Linked DNA regions of Luteolibacter sp. Y139. The protein of the gene in region 1 interacts with the protein of each later gene in a pairwise test. Links are inferred from orthologs where the notes say so. Each region holds a gene or a part of one and is shown on either strand. Other genes may lie near its edges.

Region 1 (3,495 bases):
GCACCGCTTCCGCGATCGCCCGGCAGGCTGGCATTGACGAAGCCATCGGCGACCTGATGCCGGATCAGAAGGTCGAGCACGTGCGCAGGCTCGTGGCCGAGCACAAGCATGTCGGCATGATCGGCGATGGAGTGAACGATGCACCTGCGCTTGCGGTGGCCAGCGTCGGCTTCGCGATGGGTGCGATCGGCAGCGACACCGCCATCGAGACTGCGGACATCGCCCTGATGAAGGACGATCTGACGAAGGTGGCCGAGGCTGTCCGAACCGGTCGCCGGGCGGTGGGAATCATCCGCTTCAACGTCATTTTCGCCCTGGTGGTGAAGGCGGTCTTTCTCGTGCTTGCCTTCATGGGCATCGCTGGCCTGTGGCTGGCCATCCTGGCTGATACCGGGGCGACGCTGTTGGTGATTGTGAATGCCTTGAGGCTGCTCAACGGGTCAAAGGAGCGGTGATGATCCTTCCGGATCCGTGAAGTAAGGGCGTGCGTGTTTCGATTTCGCCACCGATCATGGCGCGCATGCCGGATCGACTGCCATCGTCATGACGGCGATTGAAGCGAGCACGCGCGACGATGACTCCACCTCCCGTTCCCACCTTTGCCGAAGCGCTGCGCTTCTGGATCAAGCTCGGCTGGATCAGCTTCGGCGGCCCGGCGGGGCAGATGGCGATCATGCACAAGGAGCTGGTCGAAAAGCGCCGCTGGCTCAGTGAGGATCATTTCCTCCATGCTCTGAATTTTTGCATGCTGTTGCCGGGGCCGGAGGCGCAGCAGCTCGCGACTTACCTCGGCTGGCGCTTGCATGGGGCGCGCGGTGGGATCGCGGCGGGAGCGCTGTTTGTGATTCCGTCGGTCTTCATCCTGTTCCTGCTGAGCTGGCTCTACATGGCGGGAGGTGAGGTGAAGTGGATCCAAGGCATCTTCTACGGGCTGATGCCGGCGGTCATCGCCATCGTGGTGTCGGCAGTGAAGCGGATTGGCTCGAAGGCGCTGAAGACCGCCGCGCTGTGGGCAGTGGCGTTGCTCGCGTTCGTCGCCATCTTCTTCTTCAAGGTGAACTTCGTTGCGATCATCCTCTGCGCGGCCTTGGCCGGGTGGATCGGTGGAAAGCATTTCCCCAAGCAGTTCCCGGCGGGGAAGGGGCATGGCAAGTCCGACGTGGGTGAAGCGCCCTTTGTGGAACTTCCGCCATCGCCACCGGCGAGCTGGGGACGGACGTTCGCGGTGTTGGCGATCTGCCTCACGCTGTGGTGGCTGCCAGTGCTGGCCTGCGGGCTTCTATTAGGTTGGCAGGGGATTCATTTCCAGCAGGGGCTGTTCTTCAGCAAGGCGGCTCTGGTGACGATTGGCGGTGCGTATGCGGTGTTGCCGTATGTCTCGCAGATGGCGGTGGAGCACTACGGCTGGCTGGGCCAGCGGCAGATGATGGCGGGCCTTGGCCTGGCAGAGACGACGCCGGGGCCGCTGATCATGGTGCTGCAATTCGTCGGGTTCGTTGCCGCCTGGCAACATCCGGGCGAGCTATCGCCGCTTCATGCGGCGATGCTTGGCGCGGGGATCACGACGTGGGTGACGTTCTTGCCGTGCTTCATGTTCGTGTTCCTCGGCGCACCGCATGTGGAGGGACTGCGCGAGCGGAAGGTGGTGGCGACCATGCTCACCGCGGTGACTGCCGCGGTGGTGGGGGTGATCCTCAATCTCGCCATCTGGTTCGCCTTGCACGCGCTGGTTCCAGCGGAGGGGAAGTTCGACGTCTTCGTCGCGTTGGCGGCCGTTGGCACTTGGGTGGCGATGGAGCGGTTCAGGATCGGCGTGATTCCGGTGCTCGGGGTTTGCGCGGCCTTGGGCGTGGTGGTGAAGATGCTCTGAGGCGTCGCGTTGCGACGAAGAGCCCAGAGCCCAGAACCCAGGCCGTTGGAGCGATGAACCCTACACGAAAAAGGCCGGGCATTGCTGCCCGGCCTTTTTCAGATAGATCAGATCAGACGATCAGAAGGGAATGTCGTCTTCCTCGTCGTGGTACTCGCCGGAACCGGCTGGTGAGCCGCCTTGCGGCGGACCGGAGGATTGGCGAGGCTGTGAGTAGCCGCCGCCATTGCCGTCTCCATTGCCGGGACGCGGGCCACTGCCACCGCCGCTACCACCTGCACCTTGCTTGCCATCCGGCAGGAACTGCAGGACTTCGGCGACGACCTTGAGCTTGCTGCGCTTCTGGCCGGACTGCTTGTCCTCCCAGGTATCCATCTGCAAGCGGCCTTCGACGAAGACGCCGCGGCCCTTGGTGAGGAACTTCTGGGCGTTCTCCGCATTGGTGCCCCACACGGTGATGTCCACGAAGGTGGTCTCGTCGGACCAGTTGCCATTGCCATCCGAAACGCGGCGGTTCACGGCCAGGCCGAGATCACCGACAGCGGTTCCTTTGGGAGTGTAACGGACTTCAGGATCACGGGTGAGGTTCCCGATCAACATCACTTTATTGAGATTGGCCATGGCAGGGAAAAGTCAGGCTAGTTAGGGCAAAGGAAAAGAAGTGAGCTGTTCGTGAGAACAGCTCAAGCGAAATCTCAGGCGACGCGCGAGAAGTGCTGCAGGTGAACGTTCGTGTTCAGGCGAAGCTTGGCCTGGATACGGGTGATCGTTTCCGGCTCGGCCTTGAAGGAGTAGGTCACGTAGTGGCCGCTTTCCAAGTGCTTCGAAGCATAGGAGAACTTGCGGCGACCGAGTTGCGAGACGTCGGCGACCTTGGCACCTTCGGATTCGATTTCCTTGCTGACGGTGGCGACGAGGTCTTCAAGGGTGCCTTCGATCGACTTGGTGTTGAGGACGACGAGTCCTTCGTACTTGCGGCTCATGTGCGGACGTTTTGGTTAGATGGTTCCGTTATTACTATTGTAAAAACTGGCGGCGGCCGGGAGGCCTTGGGAGAGCGCAAGCTGCACAGCTGCAACGGCCCTTGCAAGTGTGTTTTCAAGCAGGTCACGCTCCTCTTCGCGGAAGGTTCCAAGCACGTGGCCGGTCATGTTTCCGGGCTCCGAGGCGCCGATGCCGACCTTGAGACGGGGGAAGGCGTCGCTGCCCAGGTGCTCGATCATGGACTTGATGCCATTGTGCCCGCCGGCGCTGCCTTTTTCGCGGAAGCGCAGCTTGCCGAGGGGGAGTGAGACATCGTCATAGACCACCAGGATCTGCTCCGGCGTCCACTTGTGGAATGCGGCGATCTGGCGGAGCGGGCGGCCGCTGAGATTCATGAAGCACTGGGGCTTCACGAGTAGAATCCCGGAGCCGGGGAGCTTGGCGATGTGGGATTGCCACTTCGGCTTCGACTCGAAGGGCGCGCCGGCGAGCAGCGCGAGGCGATCCAGCACCATGAACCCGGCATTGTGGCGGGTGTTCTCATACTGCCGGCCGGGATTGCCGAGGCCGACGACGAGGGGGATGGAGGCTTCGGTTTCCAAGAGAACAGGTCCGGGTGCGAAAAAGCCCGGGCCGCTCGT
Region 2 (3,685 bases), on another replicon or contig:
CCCGTGGGGGCGTTGGTGTTATAGATCTGGCTGGCTTTCGCGGCGTCGGCGAAGTCCATCAGTATGGCTCCGAAGCGACCGCTCGGATTGGCATTGAAATAGGTGGTGAGCCGCGGGTTGATGTTGTTCGAGACGGTGGTGATGTCGGGGATGCCGAAGGTGCCGCTGCGGACGCCGCTGGAGAAGTTCACGTAAAGGGTGCCGGGGCCGCCATAGCGGGCTTCATTCAGGATCGCGAGGATCTGGTTCCACTTGGCGTTGTTGTCAGGGACATTGTAGTTGTCTTGAACGCGGAGAGTGCCGCCGGTGCTGAAAGTGGTGTTGTCCGGCCAGTTCGAGGCGTCGATGCCCTTGGGCGTGGATGAAGCGCCGAAGCGGCGGAAGAGGACGATCTTCCCGCGGGCGGCATCGAGCGTCGGGATGCTGGCGCCGAGATACCACTTGCCGGGGCTTTGTGAGGTGTAGGCGTCGAAGGTGGCTTCGAAGGAGCGGGTATTGCCGGAGGGGTCGTATTCCTCCTTCACGCTCATGATGACGGCTTCGCCGGGATTCGCGTTGAGGAAGCCGATGGTGTCATTGAGGACGTCGGCGAAATTGATGTTCTGATAGACTTGGCCGTGGTGGATGACGAAGGCGTCGTTCAGGTGACGGCAGCGGATGTCGAGGAAGCGGACGCCGGCATTGAGCTGCTCGGCGATGGTGAGGTTCTGGCATTTGGCAGTGCCGGAGAGCGGTTCGTAGCGTGCGCCAGAATCGTGGGTGCCGGGGAGGGAATACTGCGAGAGTGGCAGGGTGCCGTTGAGCAGGGTCATCCAATTGTTGCCTGCTGCCCGTGCGTTGGTCGCGAGACAGAAAAGGAGTAAAACGAGGATGCGGAGGGCTTTCGCCATGAACAGGGAGCGTGGGTTTCGGGATGGCAAGGTGTCCCATGACAAGACGCCGGTATCGGGCGCTTGGTTTATAAGATTACGTGAAACTCCACGCGTCCATGTCGAAGACGACGGTCACGTCTTCTGGCAGGGTGGTCTTTTGGAGCACCTGCTGAACGTGGCGGGTCATGGGGCGGGCCTTCGCGCTGCGCAGCATGAGCTGGAAGCGGAATTGGCCGTGGGTTTTCACCAGCGGGCTGGGCATGGGCTCGCCGATCATGAGGCCCGGAGGGGGATTCTCAGTGAGGCGGCGGTGAAGCGTTTGCAGCGTGAACTCGGCGCGGCGCTCGTGGGTGGAGCGGCTGGTGAGGACGGCGCAGTGGGCGAAGGGCGGGAAGCCGAATTGGCGGCGGAATTCCAGCTCCTGCTCGGCAAAGCCATCGAAGTCGTGATGGCGGGCGAACTGGACCGACGGGGAGTGCGGCGTGAAGGTCTGCACGATGACCTCGCCTTCGAGATCGCCGCGGCCAGCGCGGCCGGCGACCTGGGTGAGAAGCTGGAAGACGCGCTCGCCGGCACGGAAGTCGGGGACGTGGAGGCCGATATCGGCATTGAGGATGCCGACCAGCGTGACGTTCGGGAAGTGCAGGCCCTTGGCGATCATCTGGGTGCCGATGAGCACGTCGATCTTGCGGGCTTGGAAGGCATTGAGCAGGTCGCGCAGGGCGTGCTTCTTGCGCATGGCATCGGCATCGATGCGGGCGATCTTTGCTTGCGGCAGCACCTTTGCGATGACCTCTTCGACCTTCTGGGTGCCGTAACCTTGCAGGGCGATGGCGGGGTCGCGGCATTCGGGGCACTTGCGCGGGACGACGGCCTGGTGGCCGCAGATGTGGCACATCAGGCGCTCGTCCTCGCGGTGGTAGGTGAGCGGCACCGAGCAATGCGGGCACATGCAGACGTGGCCGCAGGAGGGGCATTGCAGGGAGCGGGCGAAGCCGCGGCGATTGAGGAAGAGGATGGATTGCTCGTTCTTGAGGAGGCGTTGCTCGAGCGCGTTGCGCAGGCGATCGGAGAGGATTGCCATGCCGCCTTTTTGCTTCTGCTTCTCCAGGCGCATGTCGAGCACGCGGATCAACGGCAGCGATTGGCCGTCGGCTCGCTTGGCGAGGCGGACAAGCTTGTACTTTCCTTCGAGCGTGTTTTGAAACGACTCCAGCGACGGCGTGGCGGAGCCCAGGACGATGGTGCAGTTTTCAAGTGCGGCGCGCAGCACGGCGACATCGCGGCCGTGATAGCGGGGGATCTGGTCCTGCTTGTAGGTGTTCTCGTGTTCCTCATCCACCAGGATGAGGCCGAGGTCCGGCAGCGGCGCGAAGACGGCGGAGCGTGCGCCGATGACGATGCGGGCAATGCCCTTGCGGATGCGGTGCCATTCATCGAAGCGCTCGCCTTGGGAGAGATTCGAATGCAAGACGGCGACTTGCTCCTGAATGCCGGCAAAACGGGCGCGGAAGCGGCGGACGGTCTGGGGTGTTAGGGAAATTTCCGGGACGAGGACGAGGACTGTCTTGCCGAGATCGAGCGTGGCGCGGGCGGCTTGGAGGTAGACTTCGGTCTTGCCGGAGCCGGTGACGCCGTGGAGGAGGATGGGAGATGAAGGAGTGGAAGAGGATGGGGCGTTGAGCGATTCAAGGACGACCTTGAGCGCGGCTTCTTGCTCGTCATTGAGAGGGAGAGGGGAATCGGGAAGGATTTCCTCGATGCCGTCGGCTTCTGGGTCGCGGCGGACTTCTTCTTCGATGAGGCGGACGAGCTCTTGTTTGGCGAGGGACTTCACCGACGCGGAGGCTCCGTCACCAAGGTCGGCGAGGGCGATCTTCTTGTCCGGCGCGTGGGTGAGCAGGGAAAGGATGGCAGCTTGCTTTGGAGCGCGCTTTTGGAGCTTGGCGAGGATTTCGGGCGATGGCTCGTTTTCGAGCACCACGGTCTTGCGGACCTTGGCGGAGTTGTCCTCGGTGCGGACGGCTTCCGGTAGCAGGGCGCGGATGACGCTTTCGATACTGCACCCATAGTAGCTGGCGATCCAGCGGCCGGCCTTGAGAAGATTCGGGGTGATCAGCGGCTCGGGGTCGCTGAGCGAATGGAGCGGACGCAGGGCGAAGCCGAGGTCATCCTGCTGCTCGACCAGATCGAGAACGGTGCCTTGGGAGAGCTTATTGCGCAGGGGAATGCGGACGCGGCAACCGGGCTGGACGTTGAGTCCATCGGGAATGGCGTAGTCGAAGACGAGCTCGGAAGGGCCGTCGATGAGGACGCGGGCGGCGGGCATCGGCGAGTGCGTTTTATGCCGGGCTGACGGGGATGGGAACCGCCAAGACGCCAAGAGCGCCAAGTTTAAATCAGGGATCCACGATCGCGAGCACGGCGGGCCGCAGATTGTGGGGGAAGTTCAGCTTGAAGTGGATGCAGCGGTCCTTGGTGGTCCAGAAGCTGGTGAGGGCGGGGAGCTTCTCGGTTTCGAACAGCTTCTTCAGTGCGTTCAGCTTGAGATGGGAGGGATTGCCCTTCCTGACGTGGACGCGACCGGCTTGAACCTCATACCACTCGATGGCGATGCGCTCGACGAACTGGGCCATGGCGGGAATCTTCAGCAGCACTGGAGGATCGTCCAGACCCTATTGAAACGGCCTTCCGCGAGATCCGCGGTGGGGATCCAGAAGTAGAGGAAGCCATTGTCGCCCCAGCACCAGCCGAGGTCGCGATCGGAGTCGAGCTGGAGTAGCAGGGTCCACCCGGTGTCCAGCGGCAGGCCG

The links.
Region 2: the proteins of WKV53_RS19260 (region 1) and priA interact in binary tests that used the Escherichia coli proteins (3 or more experiments, as listed by UniProt). The link is inferred for Luteolibacter sp. Y139 from one-to-one orthologs.

The regions. Positions count from the first base shown.
Region 1 is NZ_JBBUKT010000008.1:135,329-138,823, forward strand. Bases 742-3,495 are described here. They hold WKV53_RS19260 (single-stranded DNA-binding protein), read right to left. Parts: upstream 2,492-3,495; coding sequence 1,991-2,491; downstream 742-1,990. Other genes in these bases: chrA (chromate efflux transporter), read left to right, coding at 742-1,870; rpsF (30S ribosomal protein S6), read right to left, coding at 2,566-2,853; pth (aminoacyl-tRNA hydrolase), read right to left, coding at 2,869-3,456. Outside these bases: WKV53_RS19250 (heavy metal translocating P-type ATPase), read left to right, coding at 1-455; more of chrA, read left to right, coding at 575-741. UniProt on the Escherichia coli protein: Plays an important role in DNA replication, recombination and repair. Binds to ssDNA and to an array of partner proteins to recruit them to their sites of action during DNA metabolism. Acts as a sliding platform that migrates on DNA via reptation.
Region 2 is NZ_JBBUKT010000001.1:435,980-439,664, reverse strand. What follows is about bases 585-3,528. They hold priA (replication restart helicase PriA), read right to left. Parts: upstream 3,202-3,528; coding sequence 967-3,201; downstream 585-966. Other genes in these bases: WKV53_RS01945 (YwqG family protein), read right to left, coding at 3,520-3,528; WKV53_RS01950 (hypothetical protein), read right to left, coding at 3,272-3,508; WKV53_RS01960 (phosphatidylinositol-specific phospholipase C domain-containing protein), read right to left, coding at 585-890. Also shown: more of WKV53_RS01960, read right to left, coding at 1-584; more of WKV53_RS01945, read right to left, coding at 3,529-3,685.